DNA from 2 places in the Sporosarcina sp. SAFN-010 genome. Region 1 is predicted to be linked to the other one. Evidence: a T-box and tRNA genes for the amino acid it is inferred to sense, from the RefSeq annotation. Region 1 holds a T-box; the other holds one or more tRNA genes.
What was found. A T-box is a leader RNA that pairs with one kind of tRNA and senses whether it is charged. The one in region 1 lies ahead of ACR65F_RS05185 (valine--tRNA ligase), so its partner is inferred to be a tRNA-Val.
Positions count from the first base shown of each region.

Region 2: it encodes a tRNA-Val, which carries the amino acid that the T-box ahead of ACR65F_RS05185 (valine--tRNA ligase) is inferred to sense. The anticodon was not compared.

Region 1 is NZ_JBPFDS010000003.1:111,877-128,601, reverse strand. Features, by position in the region: gene ACR65F_RS05210 (sensor domain-containing diguanylate cyclase) at 1-781, opposite strand, end outside; gene ACR65F_RS05205 (sensor domain-containing diguanylate cyclase) at 807-2,510, opposite strand; gene ACR65F_RS05200 (bifunctional folylpolyglutamate synthase/dihydrofolate synthase) at 2,567-3,790, opposite strand; gene ACR65F_RS05195 (ATP-grasp domain-containing protein) at 3,880-4,746, shown strand; gene ACR65F_RS05190 (ATP-grasp domain-containing protein) at 4,743-5,543, shown strand; gene ACR65F_RS05185 (valine--tRNA ligase) at 6,019-8,667, opposite strand; T-box leader at 8,911-9,139, opposite strand; gene ACR65F_RS05180 (YszA family small membrane protein) at 9,207-9,398, shown strand; gene ACR65F_RS05175 (hypothetical protein) at 9,375-9,986, opposite strand; gene hemL (glutamate-1-semialdehyde 2,1-aminomutase) at 10,102-11,391, opposite strand; gene hemB (porphobilinogen synthase) at 11,388-12,371, opposite strand; gene ACR65F_RS05160 (uroporphyrinogen-III synthase) at 12,375-13,133, opposite strand; gene hemC (hydroxymethylbilane synthase) at 13,123-14,055, opposite strand; gene ACR65F_RS05150 (cytochrome C assembly family protein) at 14,115-14,945, opposite strand; gene hemA (glutamyl-tRNA reductase) at 15,034-16,398, opposite strand; gene yihA (ribosome biogenesis GTP-binding protein YihA/YsxC) at 16,663-16,725, opposite strand, start outside.
Region 2 is NZ_JBPFDS010000001.1:262,307-279,031, reverse strand. Features, by position in the region: gene ACR65F_RS01395 (DUF1850 domain-containing protein) at 1-238, shown strand, start outside; gene ACR65F_RS01390 (TRAP transporter permease) at 186-2,225, shown strand; gene ACR65F_RS01385 (hypothetical protein) at 2,326-2,751, shown strand; gene ACR65F_RS01380 (hypothetical protein) at 2,805-3,086, opposite strand; tRNA gene ACR65F_RS01375 (tRNA-Val) at 3,289-3,361, shown strand; gene ACR65F_RS01370 (N-acetylmuramoyl-L-alanine amidase family protein) at 4,633-5,427, shown strand; gene ACR65F_RS01365 (hypothetical protein) at 5,728-6,312, opposite strand; gene ACR65F_RS01360 (hypothetical protein) at 6,314-6,604, opposite strand; gene ACR65F_RS01355 (fibronectin type III domain-containing protein) at 6,597-7,169, opposite strand; gene ACR65F_RS01350 (BMQ_0737 family morphogenetic spore coat protein) at 7,259-7,903, opposite strand; gene ACR65F_RS01345 (hypothetical protein) at 8,099-8,749, shown strand; gene ACR65F_RS01340 (exosporium glycoprotein BclB-related protein) at 8,853-9,509, shown strand; gene ACR65F_RS01335 (DegV family protein) at 10,502-11,347, shown strand; gene ACR65F_RS01330 (hypothetical protein) at 11,512-12,066, opposite strand; gene ACR65F_RS01325 (DNA-3-methyladenine glycosylase family protein) at 12,186-13,037, shown strand; gene qoxD (cytochrome aa3 quinol oxidase subunit IV) at 13,095-13,385, opposite strand; gene qoxC (cytochrome aa3 quinol oxidase subunit III) at 13,387-13,983, opposite strand; gene qoxB (cytochrome aa3 quinol oxidase subunit I) at 13,973-15,922, opposite strand; gene qoxA (cytochrome aa3 quinol oxidase subunit II) at 15,986-16,725, opposite strand, start outside.

The DNA of each region.
Region 1 (16,725 bases):
CCTGAATTTTCTCAGTGAAAATTTTTATGACTTCATCCCTGCTTAGACTCTCCGTTAGTTCGTGACCTATTTCGACAGCGGAAGAAAGCTTTTTGTTAAGCTCACCAGAAAAAGCATACCTTCTAATAATTAAGAGTACGAGTAGAAATGGTGCTCCAAGCAATAAAACGGAGAAACCGCCCAATTTGTAAGTAAGTAAACTATATGCGACCGCTAAGGGTAGCACAACTATTGTTATTGCAAAGTCCCACAACGCAACTTGCTTAAAATTATCAAAGGAAGCTTTCTCTATTTTCATGATGAGGTAAAGGACCAAGCTATTGATGAAAGAATATGACACTGCGTAAACCGTGGCCGCTATTAGGAAAGCCCACGGTGACATTTCCACGATTCTACCGCCAGCAAAATAAAAGAAGAATGCACTAACAATTGAAACAATCACAAACATTAACGAATTTGTTGTAAACCGATAGAATGCCGGTAAACTCGACTTTCGAACAAATTGTAAAATTGTGAGTGCAAGTTGCATGAAAACCATTTCCGCAAAAAGACCATATTGAAAAAAGATCACAAAAATAATCCATCGTTCAAGTGAAATACTAATCGAGAATATTTGGAACGACGAACTCATTGCGATAATTAGCATGATGAAATTCAGCAATACAAACCACATATCAATTTCTTTAAACGGAAACATCATATATACAAGATATAACGAGGTCGGTACTACTAATAACCACAGTAAAAAAGCCGTCCACTGCTTACGTGGATTCTTGAGCATTTTGTATCCTCCGTTCTGGAACACCTTACTTTACATAACCACCTACTCGATTACGCCCAGCCTGCTTCGCTCCAATATACAATGCACGATCTGCATTTCGCAATAGCGTCATTGCTTCATCTGTATCCTCAGGTGCGGCTGATACGCCAATACTCGCTGTGATTTGAATTTCTTCTTCATTCAACAAACACGACAAATCATTCTCAATCTGCATGTTTGTTTGCTGGATTTCACTTCGTAACTCTTCTGCAAACTCAAGTGCTGTACCCATTGAAAACTCGGGCAATATATAGACGAACTCTTCACCACCATATCTAGCAACAATCGCTTTTTCAGGACATTTGTTTTGCAACAGATTTGCAAACTGCTTCAATATAAGATTTCCACTTTCATGTCCGTAGGCATCATTGACCTTTTTAAAATGATCAATATCCAACATAACAACTGCAAGGTGTTCAAGAATTCCACGATTCAGCAAATCCATTTCCTGTTCCAATCGTTGCTCTAGAAAACGATAATTATAGAGTCCAGTCAATGCACAACGGTTACTTTCCTGTTCTGCAAGTTCTATATATCTCGCTTTCTCAACTGACACTATAAAGTATGAACTAAGCAGGTCCAGGACATTTAAATGAAACTCTTTAAAGGCGTCTTTCTTCTTACTTCCCAATACAGAGACTCCGACAATTTCCTGATGACGGATTAAAGGGATACATAATAGGCTTTCGATTTCATCAGGTACAGGGGTAATCGTTTGTTGAATCCACTGCTCTCTTCTGGAATATAGAAAACTATTCTTATCAGAAAGGATTTTACCGGCAATTCCTTCACCTTTACCTAAGCGAACTTGAGGAACAGCTACTTTTCTACCTTTCATATAAAAATGGGAAGGCTCCAACCACCCATCATAGTGATCAAATAAATACACATAGTCTGTCTCGAACAGTGCTGCCGTTTTTGTCATAAATTCTTCAATCACTGAGTCCTCAGTTGTCATTTTTGCAAGTTGTTGACCTATCTTCCCCGCAGCTTGAATATAGGCATTTAAGTCGTCTGTCTGCCGATTAATTCTAAGTACTAGTGTCATGAAAAAGAACGGAATTCCCACTAACACATATCCAATGACCCCATAATGGATGAGGATAAAATATAACGACAAGGCAAGTGGAACGGCTATGACCATCCTGAAATAATGAAGAAGCGTTTCTTTTACGGAATCCAGTCTCATCCGATTTGTAAGTACACCATAAAGTTTAAAAATCCAATCATACAATACGGAATAGACAATTTGATAGACGAACACGCCAACAACTAGAATGCTAAAGGTCAGTTCTCCAATTCCAGCTCCTGTCATGAAAAAAGCGACTGCCGAACTGACCGACAGCACAAAATAAGCTAAAGAGTTGTACAGCAAGCGATACAGAACATCACCTGTTTTATAACGCGCAAATACCGCACAAGCAATTATTAGTTGAGTAATGATCAACTCTATCGTTAATCCATACACAAGAAAAATCGGTAAAGTAAACCAGACAAAAAGTACGATGGGTTTACGATTGTAGATGATGGGATAGTAAATACTTAAAAATCCAAGTAAAAATGAAAGTCCTACCCATAACCAATTCACCGTGAGTATGGGCTGGGTATAAAGAAGATAAACGATGCCGGTCGGCACAACAAGTATCCACAGTAAGAGCAAGAGCAACAATGGCCGGCCTTTCAATTTCATCCTCTTCATCCTTCCAATCAACCGCTCAACCCGCGGAATTATCTATCTATTGCTAATTATATTATATGAGACCTTAGACTGTTTAGCAAGTATAAAGAACCCGAGACTATTTTCTTAACACCTAGGTCTTTAGTTAGTAACGAAGATACACAATCTATATCTATCACCATTTTATTTCCAAATTCACATTGATCATAGAGGCATTGCGCAGTCGCAGCACCGGGTACATTAAAATTGATGAAGGTAAATGAATTCGCAACTGGTATTAATTCATCGAGTGTCTCTTTAATTTCTTTATTGGCCATCATTCCTATAACAAAGTCAATCTTCTCCCCTGGCAGTTGTTCTTGGATCGTACGTCTGAGCATTAACGCTGCGGCAGGATTGTGTGCACCATCAAAAAAGACGCCTGGTGCGATTTCTTCGAATCGATAAGAGAGCTGCGCGGTCGCAATACCTGTTTGAATCGCTTCTATCGGAAGGTTTAGACCAGCTTTAAGAAGCGATTCTATAGCAACTGCTGCATTAATAGCTTGGTGAGGACCTTTCATCTTTCTATTTGGTAATGCTAGTTGCTGACTTCCATCAAATAGTTCAGGGTTTCCTTCTTTCATACAGAAACCTTGTCCATAGATTACTAATGGACTGCCGACTTCAGTAGCCACTTTTTCTGCTACCTTTTCGGCTTCCACAGGTATTCTTCCGCAAACAGCTGGTACTCCCTCTTTAAATATCCCTGTTTTATGCCACGCAATCTCTTCGATTGAGTCACCAAGGAATCCGATATGGTCTCTAGCGATCGATGGAATTACAGAAACCATCGGCGTCAAGACATTTGTGCTGTCAAACCTTCCACCCATTCCAGATTCAATGAGGACTACATCAGGCTGCAGGCGGTTAAAAGTGACAAACGCTGCAGCTGTCAATAGTTCGAAGTCTGTCAACATCCCGTTAAGTCCGGCATCTTTCAGTATTTGGAAAGATGTTGTTAACTGCTCTTCTGTACTATTTTGTCCATTGATTCTGATTTGATCATGTATATCGATCATTGAAGGCGAAGCGAAGACGCCTGTACTTATTCCTGCCTCACGAAGGATAGATTCCATAAAGCAAATTGTAGATCCTTTGCCATTCGTGCCAGCGACATGGATTGCTCTTAAATTCTTTTGTGGCGATCCAAGGAGGTTCATTGCGTGTTCAATTGCAGCTAGTCCGGGTTTAATCTCATTATCACTAATAATGCTTACACGTTTCTTATACTCTTCCAACTTCGGTATCATACCTTTTCCCCACCTTATGCTAAACTTATAGTTAATAGCCTTTGAAAAGGCTTTTCTTAAGAGTATAGCACGAGAAAGAAGGGTTTCATTTGAAGAGTTGCTGGATTATTTATAATGGAAGTTTAGTGAATGAGAAATTCCGGGATCAGGCGGAACTCGTACAAGAGGCTGCTGATCGGGTCGGTGTTTCTGCAACAATTTATAAAAATTATGAAGTCATGATGGATGTAACCGAAAAAATCGATTCCCTCCCTGATTTCGTCGTATTTTTAGATAAAGATATTGTACTCGCAACCTATTTGAAATCCCTCGGCATTCCTGTATTCAATGATCCGGAAGTGATCGAGCGTTGTGACAATAAAACGAAACAAGCGATTAGGCTCGCACTTGATGGTGTGCCAATGCCAAGGACAATTGTTGCGCCTAAAGTGTATCCAAACTTCACAATCCGTGATAGCGGGTATTATGAACGTGTTTTACAGAAGCTTGGTCTTCCTATGATCATTAAGGAAGCACGTGGTTCTTTCGGAATGAACGTCTATCTGATTGAAACCGAGGAACAGTTTTATGAAAAAACAGAAGCATTGCGTGGAATTGATTACTTATTTCAGGAGTTCATCGCTTCGAGTCGCGGACGCGATATTCGAGTGAATGTTGTTGGTGAACAGGTTGTTGCTGCGATGTATCGACATTCCGAGACGGATTTCCGTGCGAACATAACGAATGGCGGAAAAGCTGAGATCATTGAGTTAACGGATGCACAAATCTCTATCGCATTACGCGCTGCGAAATCGGTAGATGCGGATTTTGCTGGTGTCGACCTATTGTTTGGAGCAAATGAAGAACCACTTGTTTGTGAAGTTAATGCCGCTGCACATATCCGAAATATTTATAATGTAACAGGAATTAACGTAGCGGATGCAATGATAGCGTACATTTTAGAGGTGATTGCATGAAGGGGTATATCTATTATGAAGAGGAAGATGCGATGCGCAATCGATGGTTTATCGATGAACTCATCAAAGAAGGTGCCGCTAACCAGCTAGTTGTAGAATTGCTGACGGGTGATGCAGAACTTCCGAATGATGCAACGTTCGTCTTTTATCGAGCGCGCGACTTTGAAAAGAGCCAACGATGGGAACAAGATGGTATTGTTGTCGTCAATCGAAGCGAAGTGAATCGTGTTGCGAATGATAAGCTTCAAACGTTCCAGCTTGCTGCACTCTTAGGTATTCCTTCGATTCCTACGAGGCGGCTAGATTCTGCTCAGGATGTACAGGAGTATCCTATTGTTATAAAAACGACGGATGGACATGGTGGTGAAGAAGTCCATTTATATGAGACGAATACTGAAATGGAGCAAGTGATTTCGCGCTATCCAAATCGACAACTTGTGATGCAGCCTTACATTGAGCACAACTCTTCTGATGTACGACTTTATTTAATTGGCGAGAAAGTTGTGGGAGCGGTTAAGCGGACTGGAGTGGGATCATTTAAGGCAAATGTTAGCTTGGGTGGAACAGCTAAACGGTTTGATGTCCCTCCTCCTTTACGTGAGTTTGCAGTGAAGATTGCTAAAGCGTTGAAAAGTGACTATATCGGAGTCGATTTCATTCAGAATGCGGAAGGCGTCTGGTTATTGAACGAAATAGAAGATCCTGTAGGTGCGAGGTCGCTTTATGAGACAAGTGAATTGAATGTTGCACGAGAAGTTATGTGTCATATCCATAAAAAACTTTTAAAATCCTTATAAGGTGCTGAGTTAGCACTTTGTAAGGTTTTTTGTTGAGTGCGAAGCTTGTTCTCAGACAGTTTTATGTCTTTGTCCATCACTCCAGGTAGTTTCTCTATCACTACGCTATATTTCTCCGACACTTAGCTGAATTTCTCGATATCAAGACACAATTCACGTAATTTAAGGGATTAATTGGTAGCGCTTCGCTTGAATTTTGAGGTTTTCGTGTCGCGTTGATGATCTTCGGTATGAGTTATGATCATTTTCCAGGATTTATGATCACTCTCTATGTTTTGTGATCACATTTTAAGGTTTATGAGCACTTACCTGTGTTTATGATCACATTTCCAGGTTTATGAGCTCTTTTCAAGATTTATGATCATTATCCTGAGTTTATGAGAACATCACCAGAAATAGAATCACTCGCAAAGATTAAAGCTCTTAACTAAAACAAAATAAAAAGAGGGCTTTCGTTAGAAAGCCCTCCCCCTACTTAAATCTCTTTCAATTCCTCGATACGACGCTGCACGGCAGCTTGTTTTTCGAGATAATCTTGTTCTTTTGCACGCTCTTCGTCTACGACCGACTGTGGTGCTTTGGAAACGAAGCGTTCGTTGGAAAGTTTGCCTTGAACGCGTTTCACTTCGCCTGCCCACTTATCTAGTTCTTTACCGAGGCGTGCAATTTCCTCGTCAATGTTGAGCAAGCCTTCAAGTGGCATGAAGAGTTCTGCGCCTGTAACGACTGCAGACATCGACTTGCCTGGCGCTTGAACATTTACGCCGATTTCAAGAGTTTCTGGGTTACAGAATTTCTCGATGTACTGACTATTCGCTTTCAAGACAGCTGCTGTCGCTTCGTCTTTCGCAGCGATGTACAACGGTACTTGGCGACTCATAGGCGTGTTCACTTCGGCACGGATTGTGCGAACCGCTTTAATGACATCTGTCAATAGCTTCATGTGAGTGGAACGTTCTACGTTCGTCAAACTCGCATCTGCCACTGGCCATGCAGCAACAGTGATTGACTCGCCTTCATGAGGCAAGTTCTGCCAAATCTCTTCCGTGATGAACGGCATGAGTGGGTGAAGCAAACGCATCGTATTGTCGAGCACATAAGCAAGGACCGAACGCGTCATATGCTTGGCTTTCTCGTTTTCACCGTACAATGGCAACTTCGCCATCTCGATATACCAGTCACAGAAATCATCCCAGATGAAGTTATAAAGCGCGCGGCCGACTTCACCAAACTCATAGCGGTCTGATAACTTTGTCACGGAGTCAATGGTTTCGTTGAGACGTGTTAAGATCCAATCATCTGCAACTGAACGTTCTCCTGACAAATCGATTTCTTCGTATTTCAAACCTTCCATGTTCATCAACGCGAAGCGGGAAGCGTTCCAGATTTTATTGGCAAAGTTCCAGATCGCTTCGACTTTTTCAGTAGAATAGCGAAGGTCTTGACCTGGTGATGAACCCGTTGCTAGGAAGTAACGCAATGCATCGGCACCATACTGGTCGATCACATCCATCGGATCTACCCCGTTACCGAGCGACTTAGACATTTTGCGTCCGTCTTCCGCACGGACCAATCCGTGTATCAATACATCCTTGAATGGACGCTGATCTGTAAACTCGATGCCTTGGAAAATCATGCGAGACACCCAGAAGAAGATGATGTCATACCCTGTAACAAGTGCATCTGTTGGATAGTAACGTTTGAACTCAGAGTCTTCCGTGTCCGGCCAACCCATCGTCGAGAACGGCCATAGTGCAGATGAGAACCACGTATCAAGTACGTCGTCTTCTTGGTGCCAATTCTCGATATCTGCAGGTGCCTCTTCACCAACGTATACTTCACCAGTTTCGTTGTGATACCATGCTGGAATTCGGTGGCCCCACCAAAGTTGACGAGAAATACACCAATCGTGAATGTTCTCCATCCATGTCAAGTATGTTTTCTCGAATCGCTCAGGAACGAATGTCACTTTACCTTCCGCTTTTTGCAACTCGATCGCTTTTTCAGCAAGTGGTTGCATCTTAACGAACCATTGAGTCGATAAGTAAGGCTCAACAACAGCACCGCTTCGCTCCGAGTGACCTACAGAATGATTATGTTCTTCAATTTTGAATAGAACGTCCATATCCTGCAAATCTTTAACGATTGCTTTGCGACATTCAAAACGATCCATACCTTCGTATTTACCAGCTAACTTGTTCATCGAACCATCTTCGTTCATCACAAGTACGCGCGGTAAGTCATGACGATTTCCAATTTCAAAGTCGTTCGGATCATGCGCAGGTGTGATTTTAACCGCACCGCTTCCGAAGTCCATTTCTACGTAATCATCCGCTACGATAGGAATTTCACGCCCAACGATTGGCAACTTCACAGTTTTTCCGATTAAGTGCTGATAACGCTCGTCTTCAGGGTGAACGGCAACAGCTGTGTCACCAAGCATCGTTTCTGGGCGAGTTGTCGCAATTTCGATACTTCCAGTTCCATCTGTGAGTGGGTAACGCATATGATAGAAAGCACCCGCTACATCTTTATGGATAACTTCGATATCGGACAATGCTGTTTTCGTCGCAGGGTCCCAGTTGATAATATATTCTCCGCGATAAATTAGATCTTTTTTGTACAACTTGACGAATACTTCACGTACTGCACGTGAAAGTCCTTCATCCAGAGTGAAACGTTCACGTGAGTAATCCAATCCGAGACCTAGCTTTGACCACTGCTCACGAATATGTCCCGCATACTCATCTTTCCATTTCCATGTTTCTTCTAGGAATTTCTCACGTCCTAGATCATAACGTGTTTGGCCATTTGCACGTAGCTTCTCTTCCACTTTCGCTTGAGTCGCAATTCCAGCGTGGTCCATTCCTGGTAGCCACAACGCATCATATCCCTGCATGCGCTTCATGCGAGTCAAAATATCTTGAAGTGTAGTATCCCAAGCGTGCCCCAAGTGTAATCTACCCGTCACGTTCGGTGGTGGAATTACTATTGTATATGGCTCTTTCCCACTCTCAGGCTGAGCTTTGAAGTACTCACCCTTTAACCACCATTCATAGCGATCTCTTTCAATCGTCTGCGGATCATACTTAGTCGGCATCTCCAACTGCTCTTTTTCTGTCATATCAATTCCTCCTCGTAATAATAAAAAAATTCAAATCATTTTTGTTTTTAATCGGACACTTTGTGCTTATACTTTCTGTTGATTGGAACGTAAGGTGGGGACTCCTTAGAGACCAGCGAAGATCGAAGCCCCCGCAGAAGCGTAGCGCCAAGGAGGCTGAGATCAGGCCCCTAGGATGGCCTCCACCTGAAGTGGAAATCAACATTATGTCCAATTTTTGAAACACAAAAAACCCCTTCGTCGTTAAAGGACGAAGGAGTCAGTTCGCGGTACCACCTTTATTCGCAACCATGCAGAATTCGCAAGTTGCCTCAATGGAAATAACGGCTTCTAACCGGTTCTCGCTACTTGTAAAAAATGTTCACGAAAACTGCTGACGGGTGACTTTCAAACTGTCGACAATAGGTCCTTGCACCACCCGGACCCTCTCTACAAAAGCCGACCGATCTACTCTCCCGATAAACGCATCACTATACTGTTTCCAATAGTTTACCGGATGTATAGCGTACCCGTCAAGCCCGCTGTGAAAGGATGGTGTTATGAGAAGAGGCTACAACCCCTATTTGCTTCCGCCATGGCTAAGAAGATGCCGATTTTACGGTAAAATGATCATTATCCCGATCTCTTGTTTTCAGCTCATCCGACTATTGATCATCCCAACGACAGGAGACTTTTTACTCTTCTGCGTCCTTTGTGGATGTTGCTTTCTATTCCACAAAAACATCATTTAAACGGAAAGATGTCACAGTTACATCGTCCTCCAAGTCATTGATGAACGCCAGCATTTCATTGTCTTCCACATAGCCAATTGCCGTTTCAACTTGACTCGAATTGGAACTGTCCAGATCCGCAGTTACAGCTGCAGTCGTCGTTTCTGTTTCTACCAACTCATCCACTACTGGTTCTTTCTTAGCTACGGCTTCGACTTCAGCCAATTTAGCCTCAACCGTCCACATAACCGTAAGAGCACCATCATCCGTTCCAGATGCCGAAGCATCGATTACAGTCGCTGTAAGTTGTCCGTCCGCACTAGTAGGTAAATCTACAAGCAACGGAACCGCATACTCAAAATAGCCAGATTTGTCTTGTACGTCCACATCATCGATTAGTATTGCATCTGAATCCAGAGCTGCCTCTTGACCTTCACCGTCAAATCCAACATTCGCTGCTACATGATAAATCCCAGAAAGTCGAACAGCATCTTCAGTCGGATGCTCTGTATATCCTGCGGTCACTTTCACTTCTTGTGCAGAAACTACTTTCCCGTATTCTGCAGGAAACTGAAACGTCTCCGTTAACGTCCACTGTGTTGGCTCCATTGTTCTGCCGCCTCCTTTTATCGTTAGAGTATATGACGAAGCACTCACTATCAGAACACAGGACAAAGAAAAACAGCCTTTCAAAAGAGTTACTCTTGAAAAGGCTGTTTGTGTTTTATTTTTTTAACTGACTAAATACCTTATGGAATGCATCTACTGTTTTCGATATATGCGCTTCCGTATGAGCAGCTGAAAGGAACATTCCTTCAAACTGTGAAGGCGGCAAGAAAATGCCTTCTGCAGCCATCAGCCGGTAGTATTCAGCAAATAACGCTAAATCGGATGACTTTGCAGATTCATAATCGACCACATCTTCATTCGTGAAGAAGAAACCAATCATCGATCCAGCACGATTTACTGTATGCGGAATTCCATTAGCAATTGCAGCTTCGCGGAAACCTTTTTCAAGCTGGTCGCCAAGTTTCATGAAGTGCTTATAAGAATCCGGATTCAAGCGTTTCAATGTCTCGATTCCAGCAGTCATTGCAAGTGGATTTCCTGACAATGTTCCTGCTTGATAAACCGTTCCAGCAGGGGCAATATGCTCCATAATTTCACGTTTACCGCCGTAAGCACCAACTGGTAGTCCGCCACCGATTACTTTACCGAGACACGTCAAGTCCGGTGTAATACCGAAATGACCTTGAGCACAATTGTATCCGACGCGGAAACCAGTCATTACTTCATCAAAAATGAGAAGTGTACCGTTTTCTTCTGTCAACTTGCGTAATTCTTCTAGGAAACCAGGTTGAGGTGGTACAACACCCATGTTTCCTGCCACAGGCTCTACAATTACTCCCGCAAGATCATGGCCATATTCTTTAAATGCGACTCTTAAGCTTTCCAAGTCGTTATAAGGAACAGTGATCGTATTTTTCGCAACCCCTTCAGGAACACCAGGACTATCCGGAAGACCAAGTGTCGCAACACCTGACCCTGCTTTGATCAGCAACGAATCGCCGTGGCCATGGTAGCACCCTTCAAATTTCAAAATGAGATTACGCTTCGTGTATCCACGTGCAAGACGTAATACGCTCATTGTAGCTTCCGTACCGGAAGACACCATTCGAACCATTTCAATCGATGGCACACGTTCAATAACGATTTCAGCGAGTTCAGTCTCAAGCAATGTCGGGGCACCGAAACTTGAACCTTTTACGGCAGCTTGTTGAATCGCAGAAACAACGCCATCTTCAGCATGCCCTAAAATCAGTGGACCCCATGACAGCACATAATCGATGTACTCATTGCCGTCGATATCTGTAATGATTGCACCTTTTCCACTTTCCATGAAAATCGGATCCATATTAACCGATTTAAATGCACGTACAGGCGAGTTCACGCCACCAGGCATTAGGTCTACGGCTTTACTGAATGCTTGCTTCGATTTAGTATAATCTCTCATTTCGTCTCCTCCAACCAGCGAGCTGCGTCTTTTGCATGATATGTCATGATTAGATCAGCACCCGCACGTTTCATACTTGTCAATGTCTCTAAAACGATACGTTGTTCATCTACCCAACCGTTCAGTGAAGCAGCTTTAACCATCGCATATTCTCCACTTACGTTATAGGCAACCATTGGAAGTAACGTATTATTTTTGACATCACGTAAAATATCCAAGTATGATAACGCAGGTTTTACGATTAAGAAGTCGGCACCTTCAGCAATATCGGATTCTGCTTCACGCAAAGCTTCCATACGGTTAGCGGGATCCATCTGGTACGCTTTACGATCACCGAACTGAGGTGTGGAATCTGCTGCATCACGGAATGGTCCATAATACGCAGATGCATATTTAACTGCATACGACATAATTGGAATCTCTTCGAAACCAGCTTCGTCCAACCCTTGACGGATAGCTACAACAAACCCATCCATCATATTAGAAGGTGCGATGATATCTGCTCCAGCATTCGCTTGTGATACAGCTGTCTTGACGAGTAAATCTAGAGAAGGATCATTCAGCACACGTTCTCCTTCGATGACACCACAATGTCCATGATCGGTATATTCACACAGACATGTATCCGCAATTACGATGAGCTCGGGGTGACGTTGTTTTGCTAAACGAATTGCTTCCTGAATGATTCCGTGGTCATGGTAAGCTCCAGTTCCCACAGCATCTTTTTCGGTAACAACTCCAAAGAAAATTACAGATGGAATTCCTAATGCTACTGCCTCGTCTAACTCTTCACCGAGTCGATCCATCGAATGCTGATAAATACCAGGCATTGAAGGAATTTCGTTTTTAACGTTTTCGCCTTCAATCACGAAAATCGGATAAATGAAGTCCGTTGCTTGCAGTTGTGTTTCGCGAACCATTGCACGCATTCCTGCAGTGCTACGAAGTCGGCGATGCCGACGGAAATTCAAGTTGTTCATCAGTTAGTTCCTTCCTTTCGACTCGGCAAGTGTTCGCACGAGTTCAGGTAATGTATACGTTTCAGGCATAGCATGGACAGGCGCCCCTACTTCATGAAGCGCCCGCTCTGTAATATGACCAATTGCGCCAATTGTAAAGCCTGTCCACCCAATTTTAGAAGCGACACTGTCTGTAAAAACAGTGACTGCTGAAGGGCTTGCAAACAATATCGAAACTGAAGCTTGGTCTTTCACAATTTCTATAATCTGATCTGCTGACGTTATCTCAGGAAGCGTTTCGTATACTGTCCATTCATCGACAGTTAACGAGAGCTCTGTTGAAATGAGCGTTCCTGCTAAATTTCCTTTAATGAAAAGCGCTCGAAGGGAATCACCTTCAGGGTTGAACTGCTGAACGAAAACATCTGCACTGAAAACTTCAGGAATAAAATTCACACGAAATCCAATCTTTTCGAGTGCGTATGCGGTTTTATCCCCAACAGCTGCAACATTCAGTCGGAAATTAGTTGAGTTCAGTCCGGAACGCTCAAGCTTTTGCTTAAACGCAGCTACGGCACTTTGGCTAGTAAAAATTAGCCAGTCGTAGGACTGAGCTTGAACTAATCGCTCATGATCCTCTGCAGATATCCGTTCATCTGTACGAATGAGAGGATACGAAATCGGAGTGCCTCCAAGCTGTTTCACAAGCTCAAAAGGTTCATCTGACTTTTTAGTACTCGTAAAAATTACGGTCTCTCCTGACAATGGGAAGTTACTGACCATCCATTTCAGCCTTCACTCGTTGAATGACTTCTGCTGCTCCTTCTTTACGCAAAACGTCTGAAACGATTTTGCCCGCTTCAACAGGAGTTTTAGCTTTTGCCGTATGACGGTACACTTCTGAGCCATCTGGCGCTGCGATGAACCCTGTCAATTCAATTCCGTCAGCCTTCTGTTGTGCAAAGCCGCCAATAGGAACTTGACATGAGCCATCCATCTCACGTAAGAATGTACGCTCCGCTTCCACTTCTTTAAACGTTTGTTCGTCGTTCATTTTAGCGAGTTCGGCAAGTAGTTCTGCGTCATCTGAACGGCATTCAATTGATAATGCACCTTGACCAACCGCTGGGATACAATCTTCAAGGCTCATGTATTCCGTAACAATGTCTTCACTCCAGCCCATTCGCTTAAGGCCGGATGCGGCGAGGATAATCGCATCGTATTCACCATCTTGCATTTTCTTTAAACGTGTATCGATGTTACCGCGAATCCATTTAATTTCAAGATCAGGTCGAAGCAATAATAACTGTGAGCTTCTGCGCAAACTAGATGTACCCACTACTGCCCCTGCAGGCAGGTCATTGAACGCAACATTGTTATTAGAGATGAACGCATCACGTGGATCGACACGTGTCGGAATACAGCCAACTATCAAACCTTCTGGTAAAACAGAAGGCATATCTTTCATACTATGTACGGCAAAGTCGATTTCTTTGTCGAACAATGCTTGCTGGATTTCTTTTACGAATAGACCCTTACCGCCTACTTTAGACAGCTGAACGTCAATAATACGATCTCCTTTTGTTACGATTTCTTTCACTTCAAAGTCAAATGGAACACCCACTGCTTTCAATTGATCGATGAACCAATTCGTTTGTGTTAACGCAAGCTTACTTCTCCGTGAACCGACAATAATTTTTCTCAATATAATCTTCCTTCCCTAATTGAATGATACGTATTAGATGGATACCGCACTATTCTACCTTATAACCAAAAATGGAATTGCGATAGTTTACTGCCCAAAAAGAAATTAATGATAATTAAAACAAAGGCAAAAATAGTTGCCCATGCAAAATCGGTAGCTTTAATCTTCCCATTTCTATTGAAAAACAGCAATGCGCTGTAAACTATTATTAACAAGAAAGAACCGATGATCTTAATATCGAATAGTGTCCAATCTGACAGTGCTGTATACGCCCATTGGATGCCCAAAATTAAACTTACTAGAAGTAAAGGGATTCCAGTATAGATTGCCGCCTTCATGCCCGTCATTGCATGTTGTAACGAGGGCAACCGATTGAATTGCGAAGTAAACTTCTTCTTCTTCAACAGATTATAAACGAGCAAATACAGGATTGCGAATACAAATGCCATCGTAAAAGCTGCGTAAGAAAGAATCGCGAATGTAATATGGATGAACAACAGTTCCGAAACAAGAGATTCTCCCACCCCAGAATTGTCCACTTGTGTAGGCGCAAAAATATGAATGGTCATAAAGCAAAACGCAATGATATTCAATAAGAACCCAGCATAGCTGGAACGATATTTAAGTTGAATTCCAAGAGACAACATAATGAGTATCCACGCAAAGAAATAGACCCCTTCATAAAGGGACAAGACGGGTATTTGCTTCGTCACGATAATCGCTTGTAACAAAAAACCAGTTTGCATAGCAAAAACAATCACAGTCAGCCAAAATGCGCTTCGTTGTGCTCGTGTATCTTTGTTTAAAAAGTCCACAAAATAAAAAATCAGGCTGACGGCGTACAGAATGAGCATAGCTTCCTGAAGCCGTGCCATCGTCAACTCAACCATAGGCTAACCTCTGCCTTTCTGTCAAAAAAGCCACTTCCGCATCGACCGTTAAGAAAAGCGGGATGGGAAATGACTTGTTGGAACGCATTCAATATGTCAAATCAGGTTGCAAACCGGCCGTTTGGGAAGCTCCGGCTCCCTGTTCCGCTTTTTGCTGTTGTGCCTGAAGATTTTTTTCTCGTTCAACTTCTTCTTCAATACCGAAGATCGATTGAAACAGCTCTAGTTTTTCTGTCGAATTGGAATCCGTAGCAAATTCTTTTGCCTGTAAAATCGGTTCTTTTAACAATTGGTTAATAATCGATTTTGTATGTTTGCTCAACACTTTTTTCTCACGGTCTGTTAGGTCAGGCATTTTGTTTTCAATACTTGCCATCGTCTCCGCTTGAATAGTGAGTGCTTTTTTACGCAATGCAGTAATCACAGGAACTACACCAAGCGTTGCAACCCATTCTTTAAACATTTCTACTTCGCTATGAATGATTAAACGAATTTCCTCAGCAGCCTCTTTACGTTGAGCTAAGTTCGCTTCAACAATGCCCTGCATATCGTCAATGTCATATAAGAACATATTCGGTAAATCTCCAATACGTGGATCCATATCGCGTGGGACTGCGATGTCAACTAGAAAAAGTGGCCGACCTTTACGTAATCTTTCCACAAACTGCATGAGTTCATAGTCGATGACATAATCTTTTGCCCCTGTACTACTTATTAAAATATCCACATCTAAAAGTGTGCATTGCAACTCTTTTAGTGACTTCGCGTTTCCTTCGAATTGCGCTGCCAATTCTTCCGCTTTCGAAAACGTCCGATTAAGCACAGTGATTTTACCGACACCGCTACCTTGTAAGTTTTTAATCGTCAATTCTCCCATTTCACCTGCACCTAAAATCGCGATGTGCTTGTGTTTCAAAGAACCGAATATCTTCTTACCTAATTCTACAGCAGCATACGAAACAGAGACTGCATTTTCACCAATGGCTGTCTCAGCATGCGCACGTTTAGCGACAGTAATGGCTTGTTTAAACAACTCATTGAAAATCGTACCTGTTGTACCGATTTCTTGAGCCTTTAAAAAGCTCGTTCTCACTTGACCTAGGATTTGGGTTTCACCTAAAACCATCGAGTCGATTCCTGAAGTGACAGACATAAGGTGTTCAATCGCCTCGTCTTCTTCTTTAATAATCAAGTGATTAGTAAACGATTCCAACGGAAGATCAAACCATTCCGCTAAAAAGTTTTTCACATAAAAACGCCCGGTATGGAGTTGGTCAACGACCGTGTAGATTTCAGTCCGATTACACGTCGAGAAGATAATATTTTCTAAAATACTTTTAGTTGATTGTAGAGTTTCCATAGCGTGCGGCAAATCAGATTCGTTAAACGAAAGCTTTTCTCTGATTTCTACCGGCGCTGTCCTGTGATTGACCCCAATAACGAGTAATTTCACTAGGTGCTCACACCTTTCGCGTCTATTTCCTGCTCATAAGTATAACATAACCTGTAAAGCATGAAGCATTCATTTATGAACAACCTATGAACGAGTAGGCATTAGCGCCTCTCTTTATAATTATTATAATGTAAATGCACAGGATAATCCACTGGTGTGTTTTGCGTGCATCGCCACTCATGACAATTTTCCAAACGACACAACAAGAAGCAGAGAAATAACTAGATCCTCTGCTTCTACTATACAGGTTACCTATATAATCTGTTACATTCTGCTTTCAATTTCAGCCCAAACTGCATCTACGCCAATTCCTTTTTCAGATGAAAA
Region 2 (16,725 bases), on a different contig from region 1:
ACTTACATATGAGGATAAAGTAGTCGATTCTTTTGTACTTTATATTGGAGATGTAGATGCACAATTAGCATTTCGATATAAAGGGAAAGAAACGGATTTAAAAGCTTATTTGGAACGTGGTCATTCATACGAATTTCGTGTGAAAAAATTAACCCTATATGAAATAATGAAAGGAGTCAACTTGAATGGCAAAGCGAAAGAAAGAACAGAAAGTGGTTCCGATAACGGATCCAAATGACGAGCGGTTCGAAACACTTTCCGAAAAGGAACAGTTGGAGCTCCTTCAAAAATACGATCCTGAATCCAACACGAGGGATTTAGCAGGTATACTTGGCAAGATTGTGTTTTTTGGTCTGTTGGCATTTTCAATTTTTCAATTGTATACCTCAATCGGAACACCGTTCACAGCCTATATTCAGCGATCGATTCACTTAGGATTTGCGCTATCTCTGATTTTCCTCCTGTTTCCGGCACGTAAAAAGCCAGGGGAGAAACGCAACAAAGTTCCATTTTATGATATGATCTTATCCCTTCTTTCTATTGGTGTCGGATTGTACTGGCCACTCAATATGAACGAACTCGTATTAAGAGTAGGTCGTGTGTCTGATTTAGACTTGATCGTTGGGATATTGGCTGTCCTATTAACGATGGAAGCTGCTCGTCGTGCAGTAGGTTTACCAATTACTATTATTTCAGCTGTGTTCTTAGTTTATGCATTTTTCGGACCTTATTTCCCAGGATTCCTAGCACACAGAGGGCAGAATTTAGATAATCTTGTCCAGTTGATGTTCTTTACAACAGACGGAATCCTAGGGACACCGATTAGTGTATCTGCCACTTTCATTTTCGTGTTCCTGTTGTTCGGAGCATTCCTTGTGAAAACGGGCGTAGGCAACTACTTCAATGATTTAGCGGTTGTCCTAGCAGGTAAATTGACAGGTGGACCTGCAAAAGTTGCAATCTTCTCAAGTGCTCTGCAAGGAACAATTTCCGGTAGTTCTGTAGCAAACGTTGTTGGATCTGGTTCTTATACGATTCCTATGATGAAAAAACTAGGCTATCGAAAAGAGTTCGCTGGCGGGGTTGAAGCTGCTGCGTCAACTGGTGGACAGATTATGCCACCAATCATGGGAGCTGCTGCATTCCTGATGGTTGAATTCATTGGCGGAGTGACTTATTGGGAAATTGCCAAAGCTGCTACAATTCCAGCATTGCTGTATTTCACAGGTATTTGGATTATGACACACTTCGAAGCAAAGCGGGTCGGACTACAGGGGATGAAGCCTGAAGAGATTCCGAACCGTAAAGAAACATTAAAGAAAATTTACTTACTACTCCCTATCATCGGAATCATCGTATTCTTATTACTTGGAATTCCTACGATGAAAGCAGCGTTACTTGGTATTGTGCTAACCCTTGTTGTGAGTTCGTTTAACAAAGAGACACGTCTCGGATTTAAAGATATTATTCAAGCACTCGTTGACGGTGCACGTACAGCACTCGCTGTAGCTGCAGCGACAGCTTGTGCAGGTATTATAGTAGGGGTAGTTGTAAAAACAGGTCTTGGACTAAGTTTAGCAAATGGCCTTGTATCAGCTGCAGGCGGAAACATTTTGCTGACGCTTATCTTTACAATGTTTGCTGCAATCGTTCTTGGTATGGGTTCACCAACTACTGCGAACTATGTCATCACTTCTACGATTGCAGCACCAGCAATCATTACGTTGCTGATGTTGGATACACCTGACGCAACAGTACCAGTAGTCGTTGCGATTTCTGCTCACTTGTTCGTATTTTACTTTGGCATTATTGCAGATATCACACCGCCAGTTGCGCTCGCAGCTTTTGCAGCTTCTGGAATCTCAGGTGGAGATCCAATTAAGACCGGTGTCACATCGGCCAAACTTGCCATCGCGGCATTCATTATTCCGTATATGTTTGTATTTAACCCTGCGATGCTCATGATTGAATCGAGTATTGGTGAAATTATCTGGGTGACCGTCACGGCGATTATTGGAATGATAGCGATAGGAGCAGGTCTGATTGGCTTCTGGTATCGAAGAATCAACTGGATTGAACGGATCATTACGGTTGCGACTGGAATGATGTTAATCTATCCAGAAACGAAAACGGATTTCATCGGACTAGGATTGTTTGTTATTCTGTTTGCAATTCAACTAGTCACTAAAGACAAAAACAAAGAAGAAGAAACCGCAACTGTATAATTCCAGCCCGTCTGTCATACTATGCAGGCGGGCTTGTTTTTTGAAACATTGTAATGTGATGAACGTCTAATGAATAATGAAATGAAGGAGGAAGACGAACGTGAGGTTTATCAAAAAACTGATGATGACAGTAATTGTAGTTGCACTACTAGTCGGAGCTGCATATTATTTTGGAACGAATTGGATAGCTGACAAAGCAATGGATCAAGTCACTACTCAGTTGGAAAGTAGTGGACAACTGGATTCAGTCAAACAAGAAATCAATAGCAATCCAGAAGTTCAGGCATATTTGCAAGACGCAAAAACAGCGGATCGCAGTAAATTACCTATTCAAACTAAAGAACAGGCCACTCGAGTTGTACTCAAGAAGTTCAGTATTAGCGAGTTGCAAGATATACAGAAAAAAGCACAGTCTGGGATGACTGCACAAGAGCAACAGCAATTATTGCAACAAGTTGAAGGCCGTCTCACTGAAGAAGAACTGCTTTCGTTGAAGGTTTTAGCTCTGGATGAACTTTCAAAGTAAAAAGTACTTTGCTACTATAAAACAATTAAAGCAGGGACAGCACCATCGCCTTTTCAAAGGCGCCATGGACTATCCCTGCTTTGGTTTTTCTTAAGTGATTGAATTTCATTCGTAAGATACAGGATTTGCTCTTTCATCTCTTTTAACTCATTCACTAAATCCTCATTGTTTGGAGAATTCTTTTTTTCTTTTTTTTCTTCTTCAATTGCGAGCACAGCAGCATAGGTTGAGATGGATTCTCCGATAATGGTGATGACACTACCAATCACATCTATTTTGGCGGCTTGCCCGCCGACATCAATGTCTATGAAATCCAGACTATCAGGATTTACCACGGCGTGCCCTCCTATCCGAAAACTCCCTACTTCAATGTATGCATTGGGCAGTGATAGGTGAATGGGGAAACTAGATACTAAAACTATTTTACAAAATCGTATTGCGCAAAGATGAAGTTCATGGTATTATCATAGATGTGCTTAGTGACAAATCGTTTATTTTAAACGAGTGCTTGTCATTAAAGTCGATTGAAACATTCCCGATTCCTTAGCTCAGCTGGGAGAGCGCTACCTTGACAGGGTAGAGGTCGCTGGTTCGAGCCCAGTAGGAATCATTGGGTGCCAAACCCTCGGAAGTATCGTCGGAACAACGATACTTCTCCAAGACAGACCTATTAGGCCGGATGCCTAGGGTCTGTTTTTTTTGTGCTTGAATGAACAATTCCAGAGAAACGCCAAAATTACAGCAAATTCTGGAAGACATCACTCGCTTTTTCATCGTCCTTTTCAGTGATGTGCGAATAAATATTTTGAGTCGTTTTGATGATTCGAATACCTAATCTATATTGTAACACTTACATATTTACACCCTCTCTTAAAATTAGAATCGTTTACAGCTTTCAGTGCACCTACAATGGTGAACAATTTATTCTTACAGAAGTATATTTATATTATTTTATCAATAAGAATGAAGCGTTTTGTATACTGCTTGATGAATCTAGAAGAAATTAATATATAGAAATGCTCAAGTCGAGGATGTCCACATAGGGCATTCTTTTTTTTGTAGAAAGAGATAAGAGAGTGGGAAAGATGGAGGGGGAAATAGGTGATGCACTTGGAAGTTGGAGGGTTTTGAGGTATCTATGAGCCATTCATCAGTTTCCAGACTTATTTCAACGGCGTTATTAACGATTCGGTTGTTGTCCTCATATTTTTTATGATTCTCGATGGGGTTATGAAATTGTTAAGTTTGTATTTGGCAAAATTCTAGGATAGCAAAATAGGTTTCGTTGGCGTTATAAAAAAGTAGGTATGTTCGTAATGATAGGTATGGAAGTAGCATTTGTATATATAGTGATATCAGGTGGACAGGACTCACACGGGGGGGAGTGCTCCTTGACGTAACGTTTTTTTGTTGTAAATGGAGTGATAAGAATATTAGAAAAATGTGGACAGATTGGGCTGCTGATTCCGGTGGTTCTTTTTATTTTGCTTAAAAAAATGCATCGGGAACTATCTGAGAAAGAATAACGGCTGATACAGTTCTCCATGTTGAACCGTATCGATAAAAAAAGCTTTTGATGGGAAATGAAGTGTTGTTCCCCCAGCCAGCTGAACAAGAAGAGAGAGGAGGAACAATGACAGCAGTTTGATTACTTGCAACAATCTTAGCACTTGATCTTTTTATTGGTTTCGCGGCATTAGCGTTTAATGACTTAAAAGTTGTATTGCGGTTATGAGCAGACGGCTTAGCTGGACTGACAGCTATAGGGATTTTTGAACTAGGGTCTCAAAGTAATAATTTAAAATAATTAATTGTAAGCACGCATGTCTATCTCAAGCAATACGAGTAAACATAGTAATAACATAAAGGAGGAAAAAGAAAATGAGTAAAATCTTTATTGATCCTGGACACGGTGCACATGATCCAGGGGCTAGTGGTAAACGGTCGAAGGAAAAAGATAACGTCCTGAAAGTTGGTTTGCGATTAAAGACATTGCTTGAAAGTTACGGACACACAGTCAAAATGTCACGCACAACTGATGTATTTATTGGACTATCAGAACGAGCTAATATGGCGAATAACTGGGGTGCTGATTACTTCATAAGTCTGCACAACAACTCAGCCACTTCAAACGCATCAGGCTTTGAAACGTTTATCTTTGACGGAACAGTTAGTGAGGCAACAAAAAAAGTACAGGCAGCTATCCACAAAGCAATCGCAAGTAAAATCGGTATATCTAATCGTGGAATGAAACGTGGAAATTTATCTGTATTGCGTGAGTCAAAAATGCCGGCTGTATTAGTGGAATATGCGTTTATCTCAAATTTGAACGATGAAAGCATTTTACTCAACAAGGTAGAACAACTCGCACAATGGACTGCAGAAGGAATTATTGCATTTGCAGGTGGTACTATAAAACCAACAGTTCCTAATCCGACTCCAAAGCCAGTGCCTTCAGTACCCAAAACGGAGGAAACTGAGCTGTACAAACCATCAGTTTCTGCAATTGTTAACTCGACAGCTACAGTATTAAAGCGTTTGGAACAAAAAAACGATCAATCATTAGATCCTCAATGGCGAGAAAAGTTACTAAAAGGAGAGCTGACTCTTTCAGATGCAATCGGTCTTTTGTATGTTGCAATTGATCGCGGTCATATTGTGGGGAAAGAAGAGTGATTAGTGGACAAAATAGTAAGATAAATGTAAATTGGAATGGTGGTCTCCAGCAACAACTTCCCTTTTTTGTCACAATATAAAACATGAAAAAGCGCCCCTCCATTAATTGGTAAGGGCGTTAATGTTGTATAATATTTAATCATCTTCTGTATCATCTTATGGTAACAAAAAGAGTAACAACCAATAACTCACTGTTCTACTATCTATAAAGATGAGAACAGAAAAAATAAGCATGCAACATTTATTGTGAAAGACGTAAATAAACTTGGAGCAAATACTATTTTAATAATCATAGGATGATTAGTTCTTGTTTTTCGCAAGATGCATAACGAAATCTTCGAGAACAGTAATTAGTTCTTTCTGTCTCATATTAATGTTCAAAATCTCCTCGGCATTAGCGGTAAAGTGGGGGTCTTTGATCTTTTTTTTAGGAGAATTGGTCTCTTGTTTATTGATTTCATTAAAATTTCTGGTGAATTTCACTATTTTTTCATTCTTTTTATTTAATGCATGTTTAATTTCTTTAAGGAGGTCCTCTTTGAAAGAAAATAGTGTCTCATTTAATTGGTATTTATCAAAATTTAGGGATTCTTGCATGTCTTTCAGATTTTTGACGACATAATTTGCTTCATCTCTTTGTCGGAGGAGGTTTTTAAATTGCTTCTTGTAAAGATCAATCTTCCTCTGCTGTTTGTTACTCTTGTATAATAATTCTTTATAAGAGTCCAACAATTTTTCCTGTTCATATTCCAATTCACTTTTAGTGGGAGGTTGGCTTGTTTTGTATTTATTTAGTTCAGACTGCAAATGAAGGACAAGTTGCTGGAGCTGAATAAGATTCTCTTGTTCAGAACGGTTATGATTCATCATGGCTGCTCCTTTCAAATTAACTCTTCTTTTTCGCTTCATTTATCAGCTCAGCGAAGTGTTGCTTATTTTCAGCAATTAAGGCATCAATCTCTCCTTCAATATCTATAAATTGTTCCCCACGTTGTATATTCTTCTTTGAAAATTCCATTTCCTTATTCATCATATAAATAATTAATAAATTTATGGTTTGTGAGTCTAAGAAAACACAGCTTTTTGAATGATTATCTTGTTGTGATAAATCACCAATCAATGCTTCTGTCATCTTATCAAACCAATTATGTATTTCCTCTCCTTTTGAATTAGTCATGGTTAACCTCCTCAACAGCTAATGTTCCACTTATATTAATAGCATTTAACGCAGCAACACCGTCTGTTCTCTGATCTGTGTAAGTGTATCCGGTTATACTTCCTGAGTACTCTTCTGATGGCTTCCAAGTGATTTGAAAAGAAGAGAAAGTTAGCATTTCGCCTGGAAATATGATGGTGTCTTCAGAAGGTTTTAAATGGAACTCATGTAAAGCTGATGGGTCATTAAGACGTATCCATCCATTCTTCAGTTTTGAAGGTATACGAGAACCAGGGTTAATATATTTACCATGGAAAGAGAATGGACATCCTTCAGAAATTTTGAGAATGATTTCAGGATTTTTAATGGGATTATTTCCTATATTTTTAATGTGGTATGACGCAAGACACATATTGTCGGATTGAAGATGGTGAGCGATATTAGATGAATAAGTAAAAAAACTGATGTGATTTGTTTTGTGCTCAGTTAAATTAGCAATAGCATCTTTTAGTTCCAAAATATGTTCTTGTGTAGACTTTCTGAGTTCTTGCAGTTTAGTTTCCAATGAATCCGTACCGGAATGCATAAAATTACCTCCTAAAAAATGAAGAGAGGAATTCCCCTCTCTTCATCCTATGTGTCTCTATGAGCTGGTATTACTTGTGAAAACATGTTTCAGTCAGGGTAGACGGCATGACATTGAGCTGGTTTTGCGGGAGGAGGGCAAGCTCCGATTGCTAGATCTGCTCTCGGTTCGCAATAATCAGCAAGAAATTCAACTGTGACTGGGTATGTGGATTGAATACTTTGACATGTTGCAATTGTAATGACTAATCCCGTGAATGTGATTTGTTGAGTTGCGGTGTTAAGAGTAGGAACACCAGGGGAACTAATGATACAATCCAAATCTGTGTATTCAACCATTACGTCTGTCCCTTCTGGAGCACATAGAGTTACTTGTTCGGATCTGGAGATTGTCTGAGTAGGTCCTCTCAACACGGTTCCATTGGCCAATGTTACATAAAGAACAAGATTAAAGTTTTTCTGGATAGTTAGTTGCTGCAAACATACTGAGCAGCCGTCAATCATGAACGAACGGTTCTCTCTTCGGAGTATTACAAAGGGATTTACTGCAGCTGGTGTCACCTCACACGAAACAACGGAATCGGTCAAACTTGTTGTACTTGTGATTCCAGAAAATGTTAGTGGAGAGGGAGCAAGAAAGTAGTCAAACGTATTCTCTTTCATTACCCAGTCATATACCTTATCAACATTGATACAGATAAGCTCCTGATCAGGGCAAGGTAATATATTTTCCATAGTTACTGTCACCTCCTGTAAGTTAAATGGTCTTGCATTCGTAGCATATGTGAAAATAAATGTAGTGAATAGGCAAAAAAAGGACTAGCAAAGAAACTATTATGAATATTAGGCTGACAGAACGATTGTAACAAAAGTGATTCTATATCAATAAGATAGTACTGTATGTTTGACATTAGAATGAGGTGACTAAAATTGGAGACGAATAATCATCAAATTGAAGAGTTGAAAAAGAAAATTGAAAAGTATCGCGTGGCATTGGAAAATTTGAAAAACTCTAAGGGGAGAGAAGATTCGCAAATCGAGAAGAGAGTAAATAGTCTTGAAGAATTGTTCAATGAACTTGAACTACAACAAACTGAGCTATTTGAAAAAATGAAAGTCACTCAGTCAATTCTGGATGAATTACAAGAACGTGTTGAGAAGGAAAACTTAACTGAAGAGTCAAACCAAATGGAGGAAAAGGAGGAGATAGGTTTTCAGAGAAGTAACATGAAAACGATTCCTCCTTTTAAAGTTTTAAAACAGATAGCAAACGACCTCCCTGTATTGTATACAAGTACTCACTCCCCCAATCAAGAGGAAAACCCTTTTTCTAAACCTAGGAATAAGAAAAATCAATTTAAGGCGTTGTCTGTAACAGATTTAAAAACCAGCCTTCCTATAGAACAAAATAATGGTGATCAAATAGATGAAACACAAAAATATGCTAGTACAGAAAACTTCGAAGCGCCTATTGAAAGTGCTGATTTAGTTTCTTCTGAACCACAGAATGATCCTCAAGAAGAGTCTTTAAATGAAGGTAATAGGCCATCGGGATTTTGGAAAGGGATTTTAAAAAAATGAATAAAATAGATTTGGGCATACAATCTAGACGAAAAACTTACAGTCTCGAGCCCGTCCTTTCGTTATCTAAGAGAATAGGATAACAGAGAAAGGAGGTGTTACTATGGTAAACAATCTAAATCACGGTTGCCGTGGTTGTGGAAATCTCGCTGCATCATCTTATTGTTGCGATAATGGCTCATTAAGAAATAGATGTGGTACATTCGGACCGATTCGTGCGATTGATCGGGAATGTATTCCATCTACAGCAGGAAGAGGTTCAATCATTCCATTCGCATCAGGAATAGTCCCTGTCGCTTTGACTTCATTAGTTGGAGGTTTAGTTGGGATTCCGTTCTATATTGGTTTTGGATCGGCAGTTCCGGGTGTCATTCTGGCCAACAACACAATTTCATTGACTGGATTAGTTAACGAAGCATTTACTGTGCCAAGGAATGGGACAATTACAGCAATTTCTGCAACCTTCACTCTGACTGTAGCATTGTCAGTAGCTGGGCAAGCAGCAACCGTAAACGCTCAGATCTATCGTGCACCAGCTGGCAGTAATACGTTTAGTCCGACAGGTGCAAGTGTAAACTTGACGCCACCACTTACAAGCCTATTGACAGTAGGTGAGACTCTCAGTGGTTCATCTGTTCCGGTTGCTCCGGTTTCTGTTGCACCAGGAGATCGATTATTAATGGTTTATTCAATCTCCGGTACAACACTCGCAACTGCAGTTACAGGTACTGTAAGTGCAGGCATCACAATTGCCGAGTAACAGTATTTGAGAAATGCCCACTTTTCGGTGGGCATTTTCTTCTCTCGTTTGATAGGAAATCAAGAATATTAAATGGAGCATTTAATACAGTTCAATCTGTGTATGCAGTGTCCTTTTCAAGTATTTGACGTTATTGTATTATTAATAAATAATCCTAGGTTATATTATTACGATAACGAGATAACAGTTGAATTAATAAAAAAGAGGGGGCAGCTGCCTCCTCTTTTAGTTGCAGTGACCGTCGAGTGACCAATATTTATTTTCTATGATAAAAGATGAGTAAAGTTGACTGAATAGCAGTCAGTAAACATGGTTACTGCAAGGTTTAGACACCTACTGATTTTAGGTGAAAGACAGATTTCACACCTTGACAGGGTAGAGGTCTCTGGTTCGAGCCCAGTAGGAATCATTGGGTGCCAAACCCTCGGAAGTATCGTCGGAACAACGATACTTCTCCAAGACAGACCTATTAGGCCGGATGCCTAGGGGCTGTTTTTTGTGCTTTTTTCGTTTGTAAAAGGTCTCGGGAATTAGAGTTGAAAGAGGCGTTTTCAAAAAACGTTTTTCTCTTTCAAGTCTAATTTGAGGTAAGTCACTCCTCTTCAGTAACCCCAAAGCGCTGGGTTTGGATATTTGTAAAAACACCCTAATATCCATTTGCGTTAAAACAATTAGTCTCCGATTTATCTAGTTATAACAAGTCTTGTTTGTACAACTGAAGAGGATCCGTTAGATACTATAGAGTGACTTCTTTTTTTTGTTTATTGTTTTGGCATCCTAATGAAATAGCAATGTTTTGAGCACCTACTTCGCGGCAACGTAAATTAAAGATAGAAAGAAAGATGCTACATATGTTCAAATTATGACAGCTAATTCTAAATTTCTTCTTGATATGACAACTATCACTAGTACCTATAAGAATATGTAGTGTAAGTTATGGGGAGTAGATAGGTGAATTCAATATGAAATTTATATTTAGAGGAGAAGGTTTAATGAAGAAAATAGCTTGGATTACGGATACAGCTGCGCAACTAGAGGATGCTTTCATCCAAAAACATCATGTACATGTACTGCCTCTTGGTGTTGTTTTTTCCGATGGGTCGTATAGGGAATCCATCGATCTTACACAGGAAGAGTTTTACGATAAATTACGCCTATCTAAAGTTTCACCTAAAACCTCGCAGCCCGCAATCGGAGAGATGCTTTCTTTATACGAAAAACTGCAGTTAGAAGGATACGATTTTGCCATTGCTTTACACTTATCAAGTGGACTTTCGGGGACATTTGAAAGCGCACAGGCGGCTTCTGAAATGACAGACTTCAACGTGTATCCTATTGATTCGAAAATCGGTTCTTTTCCGATGGTTAAAATGATTGAAATCGGCAATGATCTATTTGCGAAGGGGAAAGATGTAGAAGAAGTTGTTGCATCCATCAATGAAATAACATCTAAATCGAAGTTGTCCTTTATTCCATCCAGTCTGAACCAATTACATAAAAGCGGACGTGTTTCTGGAACTCAGAACTTCTTAAGTAATTTGCTGGACATTAAAGTAGTCATTAGTTTTGAGAGTGGAAAACCAGTCATGAAAGAAAAGATCCGTTCAAATAAGCGAGCAAAAAATTACGTGACTTCTTTACTTCGTGCGGACATGAATAATGGTAATGTTCCAGAAGTTGCTGTTATTAATTGCAATAATGCTCCTGACGCAGAAATATGGAAGAACGAGTTATTGCAAGAGTTTCCAACTATAAAAGTACAAGTTGTTCCACTTAGTATTTGCGTGGGCGTACATGCGGGTGAAGGAACTACAGGATTAAGTTGGGTTACTTATTAATTTTTTTAATATAAACTTCAGTTAGCTGAGAAGCTGTATTACGTTAATGGATTCTCTTGAGAGATGCTAACGAAAAATATATGAAAAGGGGGACGAATCCGCAATGGTTTCGACCCCTTTTAATTGTTGCTTTACTTTGGTTTGATGAAATAACCTTTTTGTGGTTAACCGGCTTGTTGCACTTTTGTTGAAAAGTTGAGGATGAAGAAAGCTTCTGCAACCAGTAACAAAATCATTGAAATAGGAGCGACAGAAGGCATTGTAAAGAAGAGGACAGCCGTTATGATTAGCAATACTACCAATAGGCTAGGAAATTTTTCGAGCATGGTTATGTTAGAATAAGAGGTGAAGTCATCGGTGTTGTTGCGAACAGCAAGAATGAGTTGGTGGATAATATAAAATATCATAATCATGCCAGCCACCGCTAATGATGTAAGACTCAAAGCAATAACAGTATCGATTCCTGTGGAAAGCGGAATGGTTGTAATCGAATGTCCAGATCCATTTAATACTGAGAATGCTAAGCTATGCAAAATCATGAAGAGAACAACTGGTTGAATACGTCGAATGGACTCTACGCCACTACTTATACCCCTTAATCCGAAATAGATGAAAATGTACCCGATGGTATTTGTAACGTAATAGAGCGCTCGGGTTTCGAGAAATTGCAAATTGAATTTAGCAAAGATAAACAATAGCCCTAGTATAAATAGACTCATTCATTTCCTCCAAGTGTTGAATAATTTTAGGACATGTATCTATTTGTTAATTTTATAATATTCCTACAACTACAACAAGTGAATTCCGAGGAAATCGTTCATTATCTTGCAAGGAGGTCATTCTTTTGAACATTGAATTGAAACTATCATTCCCATATGATTTTGATCGTGCGCTTGAGAGATTATCCGGGACACCTGTGAATTTTGTAGATCTTCAGCAACGATTCGTGCGTGTTCCAATGGAAGAAGGTAATCTGGTTAAGGTTCAAGCGACAGGGACGATACAAGAGCCAGCTTTTCTCATTGATGGCCAGGAAGACGAGGAACAACTTGCTCATATCAAATGGCTTTTCCACTTTGAAGAATCTCTGGACGGGATTGCTGCTCATTTTGCTCGGACAGACCTAGCTCCAATCTTTCAAGAACATATGGGTACACCACTGGTCAGAAGTTTTTCACTTTATGGCGAGCTTATGAAGAGCATTATCCATCAACAATTAAATCTTACATTTGCAAACACGCTGCTCATGCGTTTTGTTGAAAAATACGGTTCCCAGCAAGATGGGGTCTGGCGATATCCAAAACCGGAACGGATTGCGGCTGTTACAGTTGAAGAGCTTCGAGAAATGCAGTTCAGTACTAGGAAAGCAGAGTATGTTATTGGTCTTTCACAAGCGATAGCTGCAGGAGCGTTAGATCTTGAATCGATGCGAATGAAAAACGACGAAGATGTGACTACGGAACTCATTGCCTACCGTGGTGTTGGACCATGGACCGCGCAAGGTTTTCTGATGTTTGGTCTAGGAAGACCGAACCTGTTTCCGACTGCAGATATCGGACTCCAAAATGCACTCAAGACGTTATGGAAGTTAGATCGCAAACCTACTCAGGATGAAATACGTGAACGTTTTCCGGACTGGTCTCCTTATTTAAGTTACGCGGCATTATACCTATGGAGAAGTATTGAATGAAATAAAAAACAAGCAGAGAACTCATTGAATCGAGTCTCTGCTTGTTTTTTGTAGCTCTTATTTCACCATATAGCCCCAACGCATTGCGAACAATGTCCCGAAAATCGTGACTAGTCCTACAAACAAGGCGTAGAGGATATTTAAATACAGCGTCTTGCTCTCTGCATTTTCTTTCACGTGCATGAACAGGAACAGTTGCAATCCTGCTTGTACCAGAGCTGTAACAACGAGAATCGTCATCCCTGCAGCAAATGATAAGTCAAAAAGTACTGCAACAAGTGCTACTAGTGATAGTAACAGGGAGAATAGGAATCCCATGACGTGCTGTGCTGGAAAAAGTTGTTTCATCTTACATCAGTCCTTTCAAGTAGACGAAGCTGAAGATGAAGATCCAAACAACGTCAAGAAAGTGCCAATACAAAGAGAAGATGAACGACTTATTAGTTGTTTCCGGTGTAAAGCCGCGCTTCTTGATTTGTAGTAAAATCGCGCCACCCCAGAGGAGACCGAATGTTACGTGCAAACCGTGTGTTCCAAGTAGTGTGAAGAGGGCAGACAGGAATCCGCTCGTCTGAATCGTGGCGCCTTCGCCGACGTATGTCACGAATTCATAGACTTCGACACCAAGGAAAGCAGCACCAAGCGCTAGTGTGATGCCGAAGAACGTCATCATCGGTTTTTTCAAACCAAGGCGCATGGCATGTATACCTAATCCGATTGTGAAACTACTTGATAACAGAAGAATTGTTTCAATCATGACCGGAGTCAGATGGAACAAATCAGCAGAGGTAGGTCCGACTTTCGTATTGCCTTGCAGTGTAAAATACACTGCAAAAAGAGTGGAGAAGAGGGCGATTTCCGCCCCCAGGAAGATCCAGAATCCAAGGATTTTCATTTTGTTTTCATCGGTACTATATTCCATTGGTACTGAGTGATCAATTTTCATGCTGTTCACCTCGCAATGCTTTTTCTGTTCGTTCGATTTCTTCCACAGAAATGTAGTGTCCATGATCTTTTTCGAAAGTGCGGTAAGCTAACGTTCCTAAAATCACAACTCCGAAGACGATAGCAGGAATCCACCAGCTGAATACCATGAAGAAGCCCCAGAAGAAGAACGCTGCACCCATAATAATAGGTAGACCGCTATTATTCGGCATGTGGATTGGTTCGTACTTTCCAGTTGCGAGTGGTTTTCCTTCTTTCTTCGCAAACCAGTGAGCATCCAAACGATTTACAGTAGGGATTAACGCAAAGTTATATTCAGGTACTGGGCTGTGTGTGCTCCATTCAAGTGAACGTGCATCCCATGGATCGCTTTTTATATTTCGTGGGCTGTAACGAACGCTCCAGTAAATATTGTACACAAGGATGATGAAACCGATTGTAAGACCGACTGCACCGACCATTGACAGCATGTTGAGTGGACCGTAACCAGTGCTTTCTGAATACGTATACATCCGACGTGTCATTCCGTTTAATCCAAGAATGAAGAGAGGGAAGAACGTCACGTTAAAGCTGATTGCGATAAACCAAAATGACAGTTTTCCGAGTTTTTCGTTTAACATGAAACCAAACACTTTAGGGAACCAGAAATGGAACCCGGCAATGACCGCAAACACTGTACCTGGTATCAGTACATAGTGGAAGTGGGCAACTAAGAACATTGTATTGTGGTACTGATAGTCAGCACTTGCCATCGCAAGCATGACACCTGTCACTCCACCAATGGTGAAGATTGGAATGAAGGCTAGAGAATACAACATAGGTGTCGTAAAGCTGATCTTACCTTTACGTAACGTGAATAACCAGTTGAATATTTTTACACCGGTTGGAATCGCGATGGCCATCGTTGTAATTGAGAACACACTATTAACCATAACGCCGTGACCCATTGTATAGAAGTGATGGGCCCAAACGACGAAGGATAGTAACGAAATTGCAACCATACTGACAACCATCGATTTATAGCCGTAGAGGTTTTTACGTGCAAATGTTGAAATGATTTCACTGTAAATACCGAAGGCTGGCAAAATAACAATGTAGACTTCAGGATGGCCCCAAACCCAGAACAGGTTGGCCCAAAGCATGTCCATACCGCCACTTTGCATGGCGAAGAACTGTGTGCCAAACTGACGATCGAGTGTCATCAATGCAAGTGCTACTGTCAAAACAGGGAATGCAAACACGATAATGACGTTAGTGATCAAAACAGACCATGTAAACATCGGCATTTTCATGAGTGTCATACCAGGTGCACGCATTTTCAGAATCGTCACCAAGAAGTTAATACCTGTTAACAGCGTACCTATACCCGCAATTTGAAGTGCAATTGCATAATAGTTATTCCCGACAGTCGGACTGAATTCCAGACTTGCAAGAGGGAAGTACGCAGACCATCCAGCATCTGGTGAACCACCGATAACGAACGAAATATTGAATAGCATTGCTCCAGAGAAGAATAACCAGAAGCTGACTGCGTTCAATCGAGGAAATGCAACGTCGCGTGCTCCAATTTGGAGTGGAATAACGACGTTCATTAATCCAATAATGAATGGCATTGCCATAAACAGGATCATAACGACCCCGTGTGTTGTAAAGATTTCATTGTAATGCTGACCGTCCAACAATCCGTTATCAGGGACTGCTGTCTGAGCACGCATCAGTATTGCATCTACGCCTCCACGGAATAGCATGAGGAGTGCAGCGAGAATGTACATGACTCCGATTTTCTTATGGTCAACCGTAGTTAACCAGTTCGTCCAAAGCCAGTTCCACTTTTTAAAGTATGTGAGCGCAATCGGAATCGCGAGAGATACAACAACAATACTTACCATCGCCGCGTAAATCATCGGTTCCCCGGTTACGAAAAATTCGTCCCATTTCATATCGTCGAACTCCTTTCGTTTGTTAAGGTTGTGAATGGAAGGTTGGATTTGCTAGGAATGCACTTAGTGAGCATCATGATCCATATCCATATCCATATCCATATCTTCATGGTCTTCGTGCTGTTCTTCAGTGGATGTATTCCCACCATGATTATGTCCGCTATTTTCCCCTTCAGGAGCGGGTTTGAATTCAAGGTGGTTAGAGGAATAAGTCTTACGACCGACGTGTTCAGCTTCTATCAACTCGTCGAACTCATCTTCTGTTAGCTTAGGGGCAGTTGTTTTCACATCGTTAACCCATTCCTTGTAATCGGCATCTGACAGTGATTGAGCTTCAAATTCCATTTTGGCAAAGCCTTCACCGCTGAAGTTAGAGTTTTTACCTATAAACGATCCAGGAACATCTGCAGACATGTGGATGGTATTAACCATGTCACTCATCGCGTACTTTTGACCAGCTAGTTGTGGAATCCAAAAACTTGTAATTGGTCCGAAAGAATATAGACGGAACTCAATTGGGCGATTCGCTGGGAAGTTTACGTAGTTTACGGTCTCGATCCCTTCTTCTGGATAGCTGAAATGCCATTTCCAGTTGGAGGAAGACGCGTAGATTACCATTGGTTTTTCGTCTGCATAAGCGACAGACTTTTGCTCGACTTTACTAGTTGAAGATACTGTGACCACAGAAAGTACAATTACGATGATGACCGGAATGGCTGTCCAAATGATTTCTAACCATTTGTTTCCCTCTTCATGAGGCGGTTCATAATCGTCATCCAGTTTCGAGGCACGATACTTAACTA